3 regions of the Streptomyces sp. NPDC001732 genome follow, and region 3 is predicted to be linked to each of the others. Evidence: riboswitches for the same ligand, from Rfam matches in the RefSeq annotation. Region 3 holds a riboswitch; each other region holds the start of a gene.
The links. A riboswitch is a leader RNA that binds a small molecule or an ion and turns the genes downstream of it on or off. The one in region 3 is predicted to bind cyclic di-AMP.
Positions count from the first base shown of each region.

Region 1 (5,502 bases), on a different contig from region 3:
ACGGGACGGGCCCGGGGGCGCGGGGCGCGACGGCCCGCGGGTCGCGCATCCGCCGTCCTGGTGTCAGCCTGGAGTCATGGCTTGGGCGTCGTGGACGACTCGTGGGGTGTTCTCCGGGCGCGGTGGCGTGCTCACGGACGAGGCCGGTGTCCTGTCCGGGGACCTGACCATTCATACGACCTGGGCGGACGACACGGCCCAGATCACCGTGCAGTACACCGGTGCGACCGACTGGTTCACCATGTCGGGCAGCCCCGTGCCGTGCTGTTCGGAGAAGGACAGCCGGCACCTCCACGAGACGGCGGTGCGGGCGGTCCGGGAGGGCGGGGCCGCGACCGTTCCCGTGCCACCGGTCAGGGAACCGGGACGGACGACGGAGAACCTCCAGGACTGACCTCGGGCACGTCGGTCCTCCAGGGCAGGCACGTCGGCTCTCCCCGGCGGGCGCGTGGGCCCGGCCGTGCCCCGGTCGCCGTACGGCTCAGGGGGCCACGAGGCCGCCGCCCGCTCCGGGTGTCCGCAGTGCCGCGGCGACCAGTCCCGCGATCTCACCCCTCGGCACGTCCCCGCCGCCCACCAGCCGGTCGAAGACCAGCCCGTCCACGCAGGCCAGCAGGGTGAGGGTGCGCCCCTCGGCGTCCGCCACGCCCCGCGCGTCCAGGAACTCCCGCACGGTCTCCCGTGCCGCGTTCCGGCGGGGTACGAGGATCTCGCGCAGCTCCGGGTGGCGCACACTCTCGACCGCGCACGCGTAACGGGCGAGCGAGCGCCGCCGCCCCTCCCCGGTGAGCCGTCCCGCGACGAACGCGGCGAGTCCGTCCGTGAGTTCGCCGGGGGTCCTCGGCACCGGCGTCCGCTCCCCCGCCGCCTGCAACTCCGCCTGGTCCCGCTCGACGAGCCGCCGGACGAGCCCGGCGAGCAGAGCCCTGCGCGTACGGAAGTAGGCCGAGGTGGTGCCCGCAGGAAGGTCCGCCGCCCGGTCCACGGCACGGTGGGTCAGTCCGCGCATCCCCTCGTCGGCCAGCACCTCGATGGCGGCGTCGGCGAGAACGGTGCGTCGATCGGTGCTCATCCCCTCTTTCTACACCTGTAGAGGCGGCGTAGTACCCTCCTTCTACAGATGTAGAAGACCGAGGGCGTGGCGGGACGGGACGGAAGAGGGGGCCGGCATGGGCGGCAGTGCGGTGGTGGTCGGCGGGGGCATCGGCGGGCTGGCAGCCGCGATCGGGCTGCGCCGCATCGGATGGGAGACGACCGTCGTCGAGCGCAGTCCCGTGCTGGACGACGCGGGCGCGGGCATCTCCCTGCACGCGAACGGCATCCGCGCGCTGGACGCCCTCGGCGTCGGAGCGGCGGTGCGCGCGGCTGCCCGGCCCCAGTACACGGGCGGCACCCGAAGTCCGGGCGGGCGTCTGCTGGCGCGCATGGACGGGGCGGCGCTGGAACGCGAGCTGGGCACCCCGATCGTGGGCATTCCCCGGTCCGTGCTGCACCGGCTGCTGCGCGCGGAGCTGCCCGCCGGGTCCCTGGTCGTCGGGGCCGAGGTGACGTCCGTCGACCGTTCCGACGCCTCCCGGGTACGGATCGCGGTCGGCGACACCGTTCTCGACGCGGATCTGGTCGTGGCCGCCGACGGCGTGAACAGCCGGTTGCGGGCGCAGCTCTTTCCCGGCCATCCCGGCCCGGTCCACAGCGGCTCGACGGTGCTGCGGGCCATCACGGAGTCGCCGGTGGAGCTGCGCACCGACTTCGAGCTGACCTGGGGCCGGGGGGCCGAGTTCGGGCACATCGTGTTCGCCGACGGCCGGGCCGAGTGGCACGCGGTGTTCAACTCGCCCGCCGGTGTGCGCAGTCCGGATCCGCTCGCCGAGGCCCGCCGCCGGTTCGGCGACTGGCACGACCCCATTCCGGCCCTGCTGGCCGCGACCCGGCCCGACGCCGTGCTGCATCACGACGTCAACGAGCTGGTCGCCCCGCTGCCCTCCTACGCGGTCGGGCGGATCGCCCTTCTCGGCGACGCCGCCCACGCGATGACCCCGAACCTCGGCCAGGGGGCCTGCCAGGCGCTGGAGGACGCGGTGTCGCTGGCCGCCGCGCTCCGCACCGCGCCCTCCGTCGAAGCGGCGCTCGGTCGCTACGACGCCGAGCGCCGCCCCCGCAGCCAGTCGGTCGCGAGGGCGGCCCGTCGGGCCGGCCGGATGGGCCAGCAGTTGTCGCATCCGGTGGCGATCGCCCTGCGCGACACGGCGCTGCGGCTGGCACCGTCGCGGGTCACCGTCCGCACGATCCTGCGGCACGCCGACTGGACGCCCCCGCGGCCGGACTGACCGTGCGGTGCGTCAGTAGGCCCCGTTGACGTTGTCGATGGACCCGTACCTGGCGGCGGCGTAGTTGCACGCCGCCGTGATGTTGGCGACCGGGTCGTAGCTGTCCATCGACGTACCGGGCACGTGGTAGGCGCGGAACGTGGGGTCGATGATCTGGAGGAGCCCCTTGGAGGGCGTTCCGGCGGCGGCGTTGGAGTCCCAGTTGTTGATGGCCCGGGGGTTGCCGGAGGACTCGCGCATGATGTTGCGGTGGATGCCCTCGTAGCTGCCGGGGATGTTGTGCTGGGCCATGACGGCCAGCGACTCCCTGATCCAGCCGTCCAGATCGTTCGTGTACGTCACGGGCTGCGCGGTGACGGCACCGGCGGACTGCGCCGGCGTTGCCGACGCCGCTCCGGCGACGGCCAGCGGGAGCACGAGGGCGGCCACGCCCGTGCCCACGGCGATGAAACCCCGGACCGGCGAAACGGGCCTGCGACGACGGTACGCACCCTTTGCGGGCATGGTGAATTCCTCTCCGTCGCCTACGAGGTGAGCTGTCGGGTTCGGGCTGGAGATGCCCGGCCGCACGCGAATGCGGCTTCACCCCGAGCCGTTCCGGATACCGGATCGGCGGCTTGCCTGGGTCCCCCGTTCCTGCCGTGCACGAGTGGGTCGGATTGCCGGACAGCGGCAGGATTCGGCGTTCCGTCCGGATTGACGGTGACCGTAGGCGAGAAACACCGAAAGGGACAAGCCCCCGAATTCCGCGCACAATTCATTCGCAAGATCGAATTGCGGGGAATTCAGTAACGCACTTCACATCGAACGGCCGAATCCCCTTGCAGGAAAAGGGAACCGGACCGTCCGGCATGGCATCACGGACATCGAACGTGATGCGCACCACTTAATCGCAAAAGGTGCATTTCGCCCCCCATCGAAGCGGCATGAAAGGGGCTAACCCCCCTTCACCGCCCAGTTACACCAATGGGGCAAATCGCCCATGCAATTACATTTGACTCTTCGTCCGGGAGGTGGGGCCCCGCATGGCGGGGCCCCACCCGTGCCGGGATCAGAGCCTTTCGAGGATCTTGTTCATCTGCTCGATCTCTGCGGTCTGGGCCGTCACCACGGCCTCGGCGAGCTTCTTCGCCTCGGCGTTGTCGCCCTTCTTCTGCTCGTCCCGGGCCATGGTGACCGCGCCTTGGTGATGGGCGATCATGAGCTGGGCGAACTTCTTGTCGAAGTCCTTGCCCGCAGCGGCCTTCAAATCGCTCATGTCCTTGTCGGACATCATTCCGGGCATTCCCGCGCCGTGGGAGCCGTGATCCATTCCGGGCATGTCACCCTTCGGGGATTCCGGCAGCGGCTTGCCCCACGACGCCAGCCAGCCCTTCAACGTGTCGATCTCGGGATCCTGGGCCTTCTCGATCGCGGTGGCCAGCTTCTTGATCTCGGCGTCGGCGGCACGGCCGTCGGCCAGCTTCGCCATCTCGATGGCCTGCTGGTGATGCGGGATCATGTCCTGCGCGAACTTCACGTCCGCGTCGTTGAACGCACCGCCCGGGGCGGCCGGTGCGGAGGCGCTGCCGGAGCCATGGCCCATGCCGGGCACGGACGGGTCGTCGGACTTCGTTTCGTCGGAGGAGCCGCACGCCGTGAGCGCCAGGGCGAGGGCGGCGACGGCACCGGCGGCCGCGAGTGCGCGACGGCGGCGGACAGCGGTGGGCAGGGAAACGCGCATGCTGGATTCTTTCCAGGTGGACGCGCCACGTCGGTGGCGCGTGGAACGGGCGGGGTCGTCCGGCCGGTCCGGCCCCGGTGGGCCGGGAACCGGCGGTTCCCTGTCACGTCCGCGCGATGCACACCTGGAGCAGCAGATCCCTGCCGCCGAACGGCGGCCCCCGTCGTGCCGGCCCGCGCACGGCCGCACGGTGCCCGGCGACGCCCCGGACCGCCAGGACCACCAGGCCCAGTGCGAGGAGCAGCGGCAGCACCCGGTCCCGGACGTGGGTGAACACGCACGACTCGCCGCCCGCCGGGGACGGGGCCGCGGCCACCCGGAGGGCGTCGTCCCCGTGCTGCACGGTGGCGTGTCCGGCCATCGCCATGGGCACGGCCGAGAGGGGCGCGGACCGCTCCGGGAGCGTCGTCATCGCGTCGTGGCAGCCCCCGGCCGCGGCGACCGGGGCGCCGTGCATGAGGAACAGACCGCACAGGACGGCGCACAGCACGAGCAGCCGGGACACTCCCGGTGCGCGCGTCGGTCCGCGATCCACGGCTGCCTCGAACTCCTCGGTCGTACGGGCCCTGCGGTGCGAGTCCGACGATACCCCCACCGGGTTTGTCCGGCCCGCGGCACCCCCGGCCGTACACCTTGCTCGGTTACCGTGCCCCCGGAGCGGGCGCCCCGACCGTTCGCGGGAACCTCCCGCGCGGGGTTCCGACGGGGAGCAGAGCGATGAACGCGCCGAGGGGAACGGGCGGGTTGAGACGCCGTCTGGGCGTGTCCGACGCCGTGGTGATCGGCCTGGGCTCGATGATCGGGGCGGGCGTCTTCGTCGCGTTCGCGCCCGCCGCGGGCGCGGCCGGGTCCGGTCTGCTGATCGGCCTGGGCCTGGCTGCGGTGGTGGCCTACTGCAACGCGACGTCCTCCGCCCGTCTGGCCGCCCGCCATCCGGCGTCCGGCGGCACCTATGTGTACGGGAGGGAGCGTCTCGGCGACTTCTGGGGCCATCTCGCCGGGTGGGGCTTCGTCGTGGGCAAGACGGCTTCCTGCGCGGCGATGTCACTGGCCGTCGGGTCCTATGCGTGGCCCGGCCAGGAGCGTGCGGTGGCCGTCGCCGCGGTGGTGGCGCTGACCGCCCTCAACTGCGTCGGGGTGCACCGGTCCGCCCGGCTGACCCGGGTGGCCGTCGCCTTCGTGCTCGCCGTCCTCGCGGCGGTGGTCGTCGCCGGTCTCGGCGGCGGCACCGCGGACACCGGGCGCCTGGCCATCGGGGCGGACGCCACGGTCGGCGGCGTGCTCCGGGCGGCCGGTCTGCTGTTCTTCGCGTTCGCGGGCTACGCGCGGATCGCCACGCTCGGGGAAGAGGTCCGCGACCCGCGGCACACCATCCCCCGGGCGATCCCCCTCGCGCTGGGCATCACCCTGTTCGTCTACGCCGCCGTGGCCGTCACCCTGCTCGCCGTCCTG
Region 1 is NZ_JBSFFY010000030.1:38,215-43,716, forward strand. Features, by position in the region: gene ACWCXX_RS25175 (hypothetical protein) at 77-394, shown strand; gene ACWCXX_RS25180 (TetR/AcrR family transcriptional regulator) at 482-1,072, opposite strand; gene ACWCXX_RS25185 (FAD-dependent monooxygenase) at 1,170-2,327, shown strand; gene ACWCXX_RS25190 (transglycosylase SLT domain-containing protein) at 2,340-2,831, opposite strand; cyclic di-AMP (ydaO/yuaA leader) riboswitch at 2,834-3,022, opposite strand; gene ACWCXX_RS25195 (DUF305 domain-containing protein) at 3,379-4,050, opposite strand; gene ACWCXX_RS25200 (hypothetical protein) at 4,154-4,585, opposite strand; gene ACWCXX_RS25205 (APC family permease) at 4,768-5,502, shown strand, end outside.
Region 1: another riboswitch for cyclic di-AMP. It lies ahead of ACWCXX_RS25190 (transglycosylase SLT domain-containing protein); the one in region 3 lies ahead of ACWCXX_RS23860 (C40 family peptidase).

Region 2 (5,502 bases), on a different contig from region 3:
CCCAGCTGCGCCCCGACAACCGGGCGGTGCTGGTCTACGAGCCGGTCGAGTCGGCCGAGCCCGCCGATACGGCCGAGCCCGCCGACATGGCGGAGACCGACGCCGACGACACCGACGCGCACGAAGGAGCGGGCAAGTGACCGACGCCGCCGCGACTGGAGTTTCGATGCAGTACCACCCGCAGCCGGCCCCCGGCGTCGCCCGGCCCTGGGCCTTTCCCGCGCCGGAGCGGGGCTCCCTGCCCAACGGCCTGACGGTGCTGCGCTGCCACCGCCCCGGCCAGCAGGTCGTCGCGGTGGAGATCTTCCTCGACGCCCCGCTGGACGCCGAGCCCGAGGGCTTCGACGGCGTGGCCATGATCATGTCGCGGGCGCTCTCCGAGGGCACGGACAAGCACACCGCGGAGGAGTTCGCCGCCGAGCTGGAGCGCTGCGGCGCCACCCTCGACGCGCATGCCGACCACCCCGGCGTCCGGGTCTCCCTGGAGGTTCCGGCCTCCCGGCTCTCCAAGGCCCTGGCACTGGTCGCCGAGGCGCTCCGGGCGCCCGCCTTCGCGGACGGCGAGATCGAGCGGCTGGTGCGCAACCGGCTCGACGAGATCCCGCACGAGCAGGCCAACCCGGCCAGGCGCGCCGCCAAGCAGCTCTCCAAGGAACTGTTCCCGGCCGCGGCACGGATGTCGCGCCCGCGTCAAGGCACCGAGGAGACGGTGGAGCGGATCGACTCGGCGGCGGTGCGCGCGTTCTTCGACGCCCACGTCAGGCCGTCCACCGCGACCGCCGTGATCGTCGGCGACCTCACCGGCATCGACCTGGACGCCCTGCTCGCCGACACGCTCGGCGACTGGTCGGGCGAGCCCGCCGAGCCCCGGACCGCCCCGCCGATCACCGCCGACGACACCGGGCGGGTGGTGATCGTCGACCGTCCGGGCGCGGTGCAGACGCAGCTGCTGATCGGCCGGATCGGCGCCGACCGGCACGACAGCGTGTGGCCGGCCCAGACGCTCGGCACGTACTGCCTGGGCGGCACGCTCACCTCCCGGCTGGACCGGGTGCTGCGCGAGGAGAAGGGCTACACCTACGGTGTGCGGGCCTTCGCCCAGGTGCTGCGGTCGTCGGCCCCGGACTCCGCGTCGGGCGCGACCGGTGCCGCGATGCTCGCCATCAGCGGTTCCGTGGACACGGAGTCCACCGAGCCGGCGCTCAAGGACCTGTGGACGGTCCTGCGGACCCTGGCGGCGGAGGGCCTGACCGACGAGGAGCGCGAGACGGCCGTGCAGAACCTCGTGGGTGTGGCGCCCCTGAAGTTCGAGACCGCGGCCTCCATCGCGAGCACCCTCGCCGACCAGGTCGAGCAGCACCTCCCGGACGACTACCAGGCGCACCTGTACGCCCGGCTCGCGGAGACCGGCACGGTCGAGGCGACCGCGGCGGTCGTCAACGCCTTCCCCGAGGACCGGCTGGTCACGGTCCTCGTCGGTGACGCGGCCCGGATCGCGGAGCCGGTCCGGGCGCTGGGCATCGGAGAGGTGTCGGTGGTCACCGGCTGACGAGCGGAACGGCCCCGCCGGTCGCCTGAGCCCAGGCGCGGACCGGCCGGTCGGGCATTCGCATATCGGGACGAAGGGAGGATCTGGGTGAGAGGGATTTCGCCGAGACCCTCCCTTTTGTCCGCCCTTGTGAGGGAGGTTGCCTGTCTGCCCTGTGGGATGCGCTACAAAACGGCCTGTCCGTTTGGTGAATGAAAGCGGCCCCGCTTAGCGTCGGCTGGGCTGCCCGCCACTCGTATGCCGCAACCGCGACGTACCGGGCAGTCATCGCCGAGTCCCCGTCAGGCGCGAGCCGGGGGAGCCGGGGACCCATGCAGTCCCTGGGGTGAATCGGACGCCCGAGCCGCGACGGCCGGGGCGCCCGTAGGAGACCTTCCTGCTCCGAACCCGTCAGCTAACCCGGTAGGCGAGAAGGAAGGAAAGGACCAGCCACTTCATGGCGTTCACCCGTGCCACCGGGAAGCACCGTGCCCCGAGCCGCCTGACGCGCGGGAGCGCGAAGGTCGTCGGCGTCGCGGCTCTGGCCACCACCGGAGTCATCGGCGGCCTGGCCTCCCCGGCCCTCGCCGCGGACTCCGAGGCCCCCTCCACGAGCGAGACCGGCCTGAACCAGGTCATCGCCATCGACGCGACCCTCGCCGATCAGATCGACGCCCAGGCCGACGTGCAGAAGCACCAGGCCGACGTCGCGGCGAAGGCGAAGGCGGAAGCCGAGAAGAAGGCGGAGGCCAAGAAGAAGGCCGAGGCGAAGGCCAGGGCCGAAGCGAAGCGCGCGGCCGAGGCGCGTGCCGAGGAGGCGCGCGCCGCCCGGTCCGCCGAACGCGCCCGGCTGGGCTCCTTCCGGCTGCCGGTCGCCGGTTCGTACATCAGCACCGGCTACAAGTCCAGCGGCTCGCTCTGGTCCTCCGGCAGCCACTCGGGCATCGACTTCCACGCCGCGTCCGGCAGTTCCGTCGTCGCCGTCGGCGCCGGTACGGTCGTCGAGGCCGGCTGGGGCGGCGCGTACGGCAACAACATCGTGCTCCGGATGACGGACGGGACGTATACGCAGTACGGCCATCTCTCCTCGATCGGCGTCTCCGTCGGCCAGAGCGTCGGCGCGGGCCAGCAGATCGGCCTCTCAGGCTCGACCGGCAACTCCACCGGTCCCCACCTCCACTTCGAGGCCCGCACGACCCCGGTATACGGCTCCGACGTGGACCCCGTCGCATACCTGCGCGCCCACGGCGTCAACATCTGACCCGCACCTCCTCGCGGTACCTCTCCGCACCTCCCGATGGCCCCGGAAGCAGCCCGCCGGGGCCATCGGCGTACCCGCCCGGCACCCCGGCGCGAGCGCCTGCCCGCCTGCCGACCCGTCCCACAGCCCAACGTCGGTGCGTCGGTACGGGGTTTTCCGTGTTCCGGCGAGAGAGACGTTGCGGACCCCGGGGCCGAGGGGGTTCGTGATCACCCGCCGGCACGCGGCCTCTGGGGTGCAGACCCCGCTGAGCCGGAGGCAGCCGACCTCCCGGAGGCCCGGATGCTGCTGGAGCCGCTGGGTGCAGCGCGCCGCCCGGCGCCGCACCGAGGCACACCTCAAGGTGCTGCGCGGCCCGGCCCGGCCCGGCCGCGACCGGGCCGGGCGAGGGAGCGGGAACCCCTTCCGCCCGAATTCGTTCGGGCCGAGTTCTTCCCGCCCTGATGCCAACGGCCGGAATTCCGTGGACCCGGGCGCGTTCCGGCCGGTCCGTTCCGGAAAACAGAAGAGCCGCGGCTCCGGTTCAGGGTGCCGCGGCTCTCTTGCGGAAAATGTTTCAGACGGTCTCCGGGAGCTCCTCGAGCCCCTCGGCGACCAGCTTCGCCAGGCGGTCCAGGGCGACCTCGGCGTTGTCGGCGTCGGACGCGAGCACGATCTCCTCGCCGCCCTGCGCACCGAGGCCGAGCACCGCGAGCATGGAGGCGGCGTTCACCGGGGTGCCGTCGGCCTTGGCGATCGTCATGGGGATGCCGGAAGCCGTGGCGGCACGGACGAAGATGGAAGCGGGGCGGGCGTGCAGGCCCTCGGCCCAACCGACGTTGACGCGGCGCTCAGCCATGGTTCTGCCCTTCATGAATCAAAAGTTGTCTAGACCATTCTCTCACGCGGTGCGCGGTGCTCCGGCCGACCCGGAACGTGCCCGCGACGCCCGCGGTACCGCCGATCGGCCCTCCCAGCCTGCCCCGGCCCCGAGCCCCACGCGACCGCTGGTGGCGCCGTAGTCTTTGCCCATGCAGCCCGCCCCGGAGCAGAGTCCGCATCACGCCTACCCCGACCACTGGGAAGCCGACGTGGTGCTCCGCGACGGAGGAACCGCCCGGATCAGGCCCATCACCACGGACGACGCCGAACGGCTGGTCAGTTTCTACGAGCACGTCTCCGACGAGTCGAAGTACTACCGGTTCTTCGCCCCCTACCCCCGCCTGTCCGACAGGGACGTGCACCGCTTCACCCATCACGACTACGTCGACCGGGTGGGGCTCGCCGTCACGGTCGGCGGCGAGTTCATCGCGACCGTCCGCTACGACCGGATCGACGAGCGGGGCAGGCCCGCCTCCGCCCCCGCCGACGAGGCCGAGGTCGCCTTCCTCGTCCAGGACGCGCACCAGGGCCGGGGAGTGGCCTCGGCCCTCCTCGAACACATCGCTGCCGTCGCCCGCGAGCGCGGCATCCGGCGCTTCGCCGCCGAGGTGCTGCCCGCCAACACCAAGATGATCAAGGTGTTCCGGGACGCCGGATACACCCAGCAGCGCAGCTTCGAGGACGGCTCCGTCCACCTCACCCTGGACCTCGAACCGACCGCCGAGTCCCTCGCCGTCCAGCGCGGCCGCGAGCAGCGTGCCGAGGCCCGGTCCGTGCAGCGCCTGCTGGCCCCGGGATCCGTCGCCGTCATCGGCGTCGGCCGGACCTCCGGCGGGGTCGGCCGCACGGTGCTACGCAACCTCCTCGGGGCCGGCTTCACCGGCCGCACGTACGCCGTGAACCACGCCTTCGCCGACGACCGGGCCACGATCGACGGAGTCCCCGCCCACCGTTCGATCGGCGAGATCGGCGAACCGGTCGATCTCGCGGTCGTGGCCGTGCCCGCCGACCGGGTCCCCGAAGCCGTCGAGGACTGCGGCGAGCACGGCGTCCAGGGCCTGGTCGTCCTCTCCGCCGGATACGCCGAATGGGGCGCCGAGGGCCGGGAGCGGCAGCGGGAACTGGTCCGTCAGGCCCGCTCGTACGGCATGCGGATCATCGGCCCGAACGCCTTCGGCCTCATCAACAACGCCGAAACCGTCCGGCTGAACGCCTCCCTGGCCCCCGAGCCGCCCGCCCCCGGACGCATCGGGCTCTTCACCCAGTCCGGAGCGATCGGCATCGCCCTGCTCTCCGGGCTGTACCGGCGCGGGGCGGGCCTGTCCACCTTCATCTCCGCGGGCAACCGCGCCGACATATCGGGCAACGACTTCCTGCAGTACTGGTACGAGGACCCGGACACCGATGTCGCCCTGCTGTACCTCGAATCGATCGGCAATCCCCGCAAGTTCACCCGCCTCGCGCGGCGCACCGCGGCCGTGAAGCCGGTGGTCGTGGTGAAGGGCGCCCGGCACAGCGGCTCCACCCCGCCCGGACACGCCGTGCCGGTCAGCCGGATCCCGGACGCGACGGTCTCGGCGCTCATGCGGCAGGCGGGCGTGATCCGGGTCGACACCGTGACGGAGATGGTCGACGCGGGGCTCCTCCTCGCCGACCAGCCGCTGCCGGCCGGCCCCCGGGTCGCGATCCTCGGCAACTCGGAGTCGCTCGGCCTCCTCACGTACGACGCCTGCCTCGCGGAGGGGCTGCGCCCGCGCCCGCCCCTGGACCTGACCACCGCGGCCACCCCGCGGGACTTCCGGGACGCCCTGGGCCGGGCACTGGCCGACGAGGGCTGCGACTCGGTGATCGT
Region 2 is NZ_JBSFFY010000011.1:113,423-118,924, forward strand. Features, by position in the region: gene ACWCXX_RS14565 (M16 family metallopeptidase) at 1-140, shown strand, start outside; gene ACWCXX_RS14570 (M16 family metallopeptidase) at 167-1,549, shown strand; cyclic di-AMP (ydaO/yuaA leader) riboswitch at 1,808-1,972, shown strand; gene ACWCXX_RS14575 (M23 family metallopeptidase) at 1,986-2,789, shown strand; partial or broken gene ACWCXX_RS14580 (GntR family transcriptional regulator) at 2,926-3,198, shown strand; gene ACWCXX_RS14585 (HPr family phosphocarrier protein) at 3,346-3,627, opposite strand; gene ACWCXX_RS14590 (bifunctional acetate--CoA ligase family protein/GNAT family N-acetyltransferase) at 3,800-5,502, shown strand, end outside.
Region 2: another riboswitch for cyclic di-AMP. It lies ahead of ACWCXX_RS14575 (M23 family metallopeptidase); the one in region 3 lies ahead of ACWCXX_RS23860 (C40 family peptidase).

Region 3 (5,502 bases):
GGGCCGCGGCCGCTCGCCACCAGACACACCCGCTTGGCACCCCCGGCCACACCGGCGGCGGCGGCCTTCGACGCCTCGTCAGGTTTCAGCCAGGTGTACTTGAGGATCCCGGCCTTCGAACCGAGCCGCTGCGAGCAGTACGAGCAGTCCTCGGGGCATAGACCGGACTTGAGATTGACCAGGTAGTTCAGCTTCACGCGCCGCCCGAACCACTGGCGGCGCACCTTTCCGGCCGCGGCCACCACTTCGAGCAGATCGTCGTCCGACGTCGCCAGTACGGCGAGTGCTTCTTCGCGGGTCGGCAGCTCGCGCCGCAGCCCCTTGTCCACCAGCGTGTTCAGGAGGTCCATGGCGATGATCCTGGCCTACCGCACGGCCCGCAGCCAAGGAGGAACCGGACAACAGAGCCTGTCGAGGGTGTGTGTATTGCCACATCATGACCTGCGGCACCCGCGGTTAGGGTCTGTGAGCTGCCTACAAAAGGGATCGCTCATGCCCCTCGACCCGTTCGGCTGGATCGACGACGAGGCGCGCCGCCGCGCGGACGCCGGGCTCGTTCGCACGCTCCGCCCCCGGCCCGCCGGCGCCGACGTCCTGGACCTCGCGAGCAACGACTACCTGGGGCTGACGCGGCACCCCGAGGTCACCGCCGCCGCGGCCGAGGCCGCACGCACCTGGGGCGCGGGCGCGACCGGATCGCGGCTCGTCACCGGCTCCACCGCACTGCACGCCGAACTGGAGCGTGAACTGGCCGATTTCTGCGGTTTCGAAGCGGCCCTGGTGCTGTCGTCGGGCTACGCGGCCAACCTCGCGGCCGTCACGGCGCTCACCGGACGCGGCTCGCTGATCGTCTCCGACGCGGGCAACCACGCCTCGATCGTGGACGGTTGCCGACTCTCCCGGGCCGAGACCGCCGTCGTCGCGCACGCCGATCCCGACGCCGTGCGCAAGGCGCTGCGGACGCACGACGGCAGGGCGCTGGCCGTCACCGACTCGGTCTTCTCCGTCGACGGTGACGCGGCACCGCTGCCCCGCCTCGCCGACGTCTGCCGCGGGGAGGGCGCCGCGCTGCTCGTCGACGACGCGCACGGGCTGGGCGTACTGGGAGAAGGCGGCCGCGGCGCGCTCGCCGCCGCAGGGCTCGCGGGCGGCGAGGGGATCGTCGCCACGCTCACCCTCTCCAAGTCCCTCGGCAGCCAGGGCGGAGCCGTCCTCGGCCCCGCCCGGGTCGTCGAGCACCTGGTCAACACGGCCCGTACGTTCATCTTCGACACCGGCCTCGCACCGGCCGCGGCGGGCGCCGCACTGGGCGGTCTGCGACTGCTGCGCCGGGAACCGGAGCGCGCCGGCCGGGCCCGCGAGGTCGCCACCGCCCTGTACGAGCGGCTGACGGCGGCCGGTCTGAGCGCCGTACGCCCCGACGCGGCCGTGGTGTCCGTGCGCGCCCCCTCGGCGGAGGCCGCCGTGCGCTGGGCGGCCGACTGCCGCGCCGCCGGGGTCGCCGTGGGCTGCTTCCGGCCGCCGTCGGTGCCGGACGGGGTGTCCCGGCTGCGACTGACCGCGCGCGCCGACCTGACCGGGGAACAGATCGCCGCGGCCGTGACGACCGTGCGGCGGACCGCTCCCGTCAGCTGAACGGTTCCCGGCGCAGACCGGAGACGAAGGAGGTCCAGGCTGTCGCGGAGAACCGCAGCGGCGGTCCGGACACGTTCTTGGAGTCCCGCACGGCCAGCCGTCGCCCGTCCGCGAACGGAGCGGTCTCCACGCAGTTGTTCATACCTGTGCTGCGGCTGCTGCGCCGCCACCGTAAGTCGTGTGGTGCGGGGCAATCCGGCATGACGTCCTCTCGGGCGGTCCGAAGTCACCGGTCACCGCGGTCGATCGCGGCGATGAGGTCCAACGAGCGCTCGGGCGACAGCGCGTGTGCCTGCATCGTGCGGAAGGCCGAGCTGTACGCCTCAAGGTCTTCTTTCCGCTCCAGATAGAGGCTACTCGTCAAATGGTCGAGAACAATCACGTCGAGATCAGAAGTGTTCGGGAATGAGAAAATAACGAAAGGTCCGGTGAGTCCGGCGTAGCCGCCGACCGAGAACGGCAGCACCTGGAGCCGCACATGGGGGAGGTGGGCCACCCGGGCCAGATGACGCAACTGCTCCCTCATCACCCGGCGCCCGCCGACCTCCCGCCGCAGTACCGCCTCGTCGAGCACCGCGCTCAGCCGCAGCGGCGGATCGGTGCGCAGCACCCCCTGGCGGGCGAGGCGCACCTCCACCAGCGAGTCCAGCCGGGCCGCGGGCAGACCCTCCAGCGATGCCCGGGTCACCGCCCGCGCGTAGTCGGCCGTCTGCAGGAGCCCCGGCACCACCGAGGTCTCCAGGGTGCGCGCGGTCCGCGCCTGGGACTCCAGGCTGATGAAGTCGCGGTACTGGGGCGGGAGCAGGCCGCGATAGGCGTGCCACCATCCGGTGCCGCCCCCGCCGGCCGAGCACGCCAGGGTCGTCAGGAGGGTCCGCAACTGCGCGTCGTCCACGCCGTAGGCGTCCAGCAGCCGGGTCACATCGGCCGGCCGCACCCCGCTGACCCCGGTCTCGATCCGGCTGACCTTCGACTGGTGCCAGCCGAGTGTCCGCGCGGCGTCCCGGCTGGTCAGCCCCGACGCGTGGCGCAGGCTCCGGAGCTCCTCCCCGAGCTTGCGACGCCGTACCGCAGGACCGTGCCGCATCCACGACCTCCCTCGCCCGCCGAGCAGGCAGTTTGTCGCCCACGTACGGTTTTGCGTGGTGGGGTTCACCGCATCGGGCGACAGATATATGCATATCTTGGTGGATCACCGTTACAGAGGGCGGCATCGGTGGCAATCTGGCGCGAAGCACGACCTGGACCGACAGCAGGTCGGTCGGGTGGGAAAGGGGCGGCTTGCCATGGCGGATCATCAGGAAGCAAGCGTCACTCTGCCGAGCGAGCCGGTCTCGGTCGCGGCGGCCCGGAAGTACGTGGCCAGGGTGCTCACCGAATGGGGTCTGGCAGCCGACACCGAATTCGCCGACGGCATCCGGCTCATCGTCTCGGAACTCGCGACCAACGCCGTCCAGCACACCTTCGGGCAGTCGCCCACCTTCACGGTGGCTCTCCGGCTGGACCGGGAGGAACAACTGTCACTGGGGGTGACGGACAGTCATCCGCGTTGGCCCAGGCGGCTGCCCGCGGCCGTCCAGCAGGACAACGGGCGCGGCATGGTCATCATCCGGACCCTGGCCAAGGAGTGCGGGGGCCGACTGACCGTCACCCCCACCGTCGACGGCGGCAAGACGGTCTGGATCGTGCTCCCGTGGCCCGGTCCCGCGCACCACTGAGGACGGGGCCGGACGGGCGGTGGGCGTCACCGCCCGCCCGGAGTGCGGCCCGGGGCCGAGCCCCGGGCCGTCGGGCATGCTTCAGCGGACCCGCCCGTAGTAGACGCTCTTCGTCCAGATCTTCTCCAGCCGTACCACCGCGCCGGTCCGCGGCGAGTGCCAGATCTTTCCCTTCCCGGCGTAGATCCCCACGTGGTAGACGCTGCGGCCGTAGTGGAAGAAGACCAGGTCGCCGCGTTGCCGGTGCGAGGCCGAGATGTGGCGGGTCTTGTTGTACTGCTGCTGGGCCGTGCGGGGCAGCTGCTTGCCCGCCTTCTTGAACGAGTAGAGCGTCAGGCCGGAGCAGTCGAAACGGTTGGGGCCGGTGGCCCCCCAGCGGTAGGGCGAACCCTTCTTCGACGCGGCAATGCTGAGTGCCTTCATCGACCGGGTCGCGGCCTGGGCCTCCGTGGTGGCACCCGGGGCGAGCATGGTGCCGCCGACGGCGGCGAGCGTCAGAACCGAGGCCGTACCGGCCCGTGCGAGCAGAGACGGGACATGAACCTGCGCAGTCATGCGCAACCCTTCGTCAGCCGCCTGTGAAGGATGACCTGTCGGGTTCGGGCTGGCGAAGTTGCCCGGCCGCTTTCGGCGGCTTCACCCCGAGGGACGACCGATGTTCCGGCCGACCCGTTGTGCTCGGGTCCTCCACTCCTGCCGATCCACTTCCGTCGACCAGGCATCCGAGCGGCGGCAGGACTCGGCGTCCGCCCGGACCGCCCCGCCGCGGTGGCGGGGGCTTGTCGTCCCAGGGATCTTGACTCACTCACTGTCGGATTTCCGAGCCGAAACGGGGATATGTGAGGCTCCTCACGACTGACCCGTTCGAGTGGACATGGTGATTCCGACGGCTGTTCGGGACGTTCGGCGCGGTCCCGTACCAGGGGCGGAATGCCTGATTCCGTTCACCGGGTACGCGAAAAACGCAAGTCGGGAAATCCCTCGTGCGAGGGGTCTCCTACGCCGAACGAGCGAGGAATTTCGGTGCGCGCTCCGGGCGTGTCGGGTACGGGAGTTGAGTGACGCCCGCCGTCCGCCGGGGGAGTTGGCGTGCCCCGGCGGACGGGAGGGCCGGGGGCGTCGGTCAACTCGCCGGAGCCGGTGGTACGGTGACGCGCCCGGCCCGCCGCTCCCCGTCCAGTACGCGCAGCGCCCGGGCCAGGGTGGCGGCGTGGATCCGCGCCTCGCCGCGCTCGTGCATCAGTGTCAGCGCGTCCCGCAGGTCGCCGGCCCGTGAGACCAGCGCCTGTGCGGCGCGCAGCGCGCCGTAGGTGTCGCTGCCCCGGGCCGGGTTGATCCGGCCCAGCTGGTCGAGGACTTCGAGGTAGTGGTCGATGAACTCCCCCTCGGCGCGGGTCAGTGCGGGGAGCGGCGGGAAGTCGGGCGGTTGCACCGGGCGTTCACCTCGCGCCGTGCGCAGGGCGCGACGCCTTGCGGCTCTCCGTGATGTGGTCGACCAGGCCGTACGCCTTGGCGCCCGCCGCGTCGAGGACGAGGTCGCGCTCGATGTCGGTGGCGATCCGCCCGGTGTCGCGGCCCGTGTGACGGGCCAGCAGGTCGATGAGCATTCCGCGGACCCGTTCCAGCTCCCGCGCCTCGATCTCCAGGTCGGACGGCCGGCCCCGCACCGGTTCGGGGAGTGCGGGCTGCTGCACCACCACCCGGGCCCCGGGCAGTGCGTGACGGCGGCCGGGGGCGCCCGCGGCGAGCAGCGCCGCCGCGCAGGAACCGGCCTGGCCGAGGCAGTAGGTCTCCACCTCGCAGCTGAGGTACTCCATCGTGTCGTAGATCGCCGACATGGCCCCGAACGAGCCCCCGGGAGAGTTGATGTAGAGCGAGACGGGCCGGTCCGGGGCGTCGTGCTCCAGGTACATGAACTGGGCGATCAGGTCCGAGGCGGCCGCGTCGTCGACCGGGGTGCCGAGGAAGACGATCCGCTCGGCGAGCAGCCTGGAGTACGGGTCGAGAGTGCGGGTCCCGCTGCTGGTGCGCTCGGTGAACTCGGGCAGTACGTGGCGGGCGGTGGGACGGAACAGCATGGCGATGCCTTTCCTTCGGGTCTGCACGGCAGCCTGCACATGTGTCTGTAAAAAATGTACAGGACGTACAG
Region 3 is NZ_JBSFFY010000027.1:5,114-10,615, forward strand. Features, by position in the region: gene bioB (biotin synthase BioB) at 1-350, opposite strand, end outside; gene ACWCXX_RS23840 (8-amino-7-oxononanoate synthase) at 493-1,635, shown strand; gene ACWCXX_RS23845 (DUF397 domain-containing protein) at 1,628-1,837, opposite strand; gene ACWCXX_RS23850 (helix-turn-helix domain-containing protein) at 1,862-2,722, opposite strand; gene ACWCXX_RS23855 (ATP-binding protein) at 2,922-3,353, shown strand; gene ACWCXX_RS23860 (C40 family peptidase) at 3,435-3,908, opposite strand; cyclic di-AMP (ydaO/yuaA leader) riboswitch at 3,912-4,084, opposite strand; gene ACWCXX_RS23865 (hypothetical protein) at 4,477-4,785, opposite strand; gene ACWCXX_RS23870 (ATP-dependent Clp protease proteolytic subunit) at 4,793-5,428, opposite strand.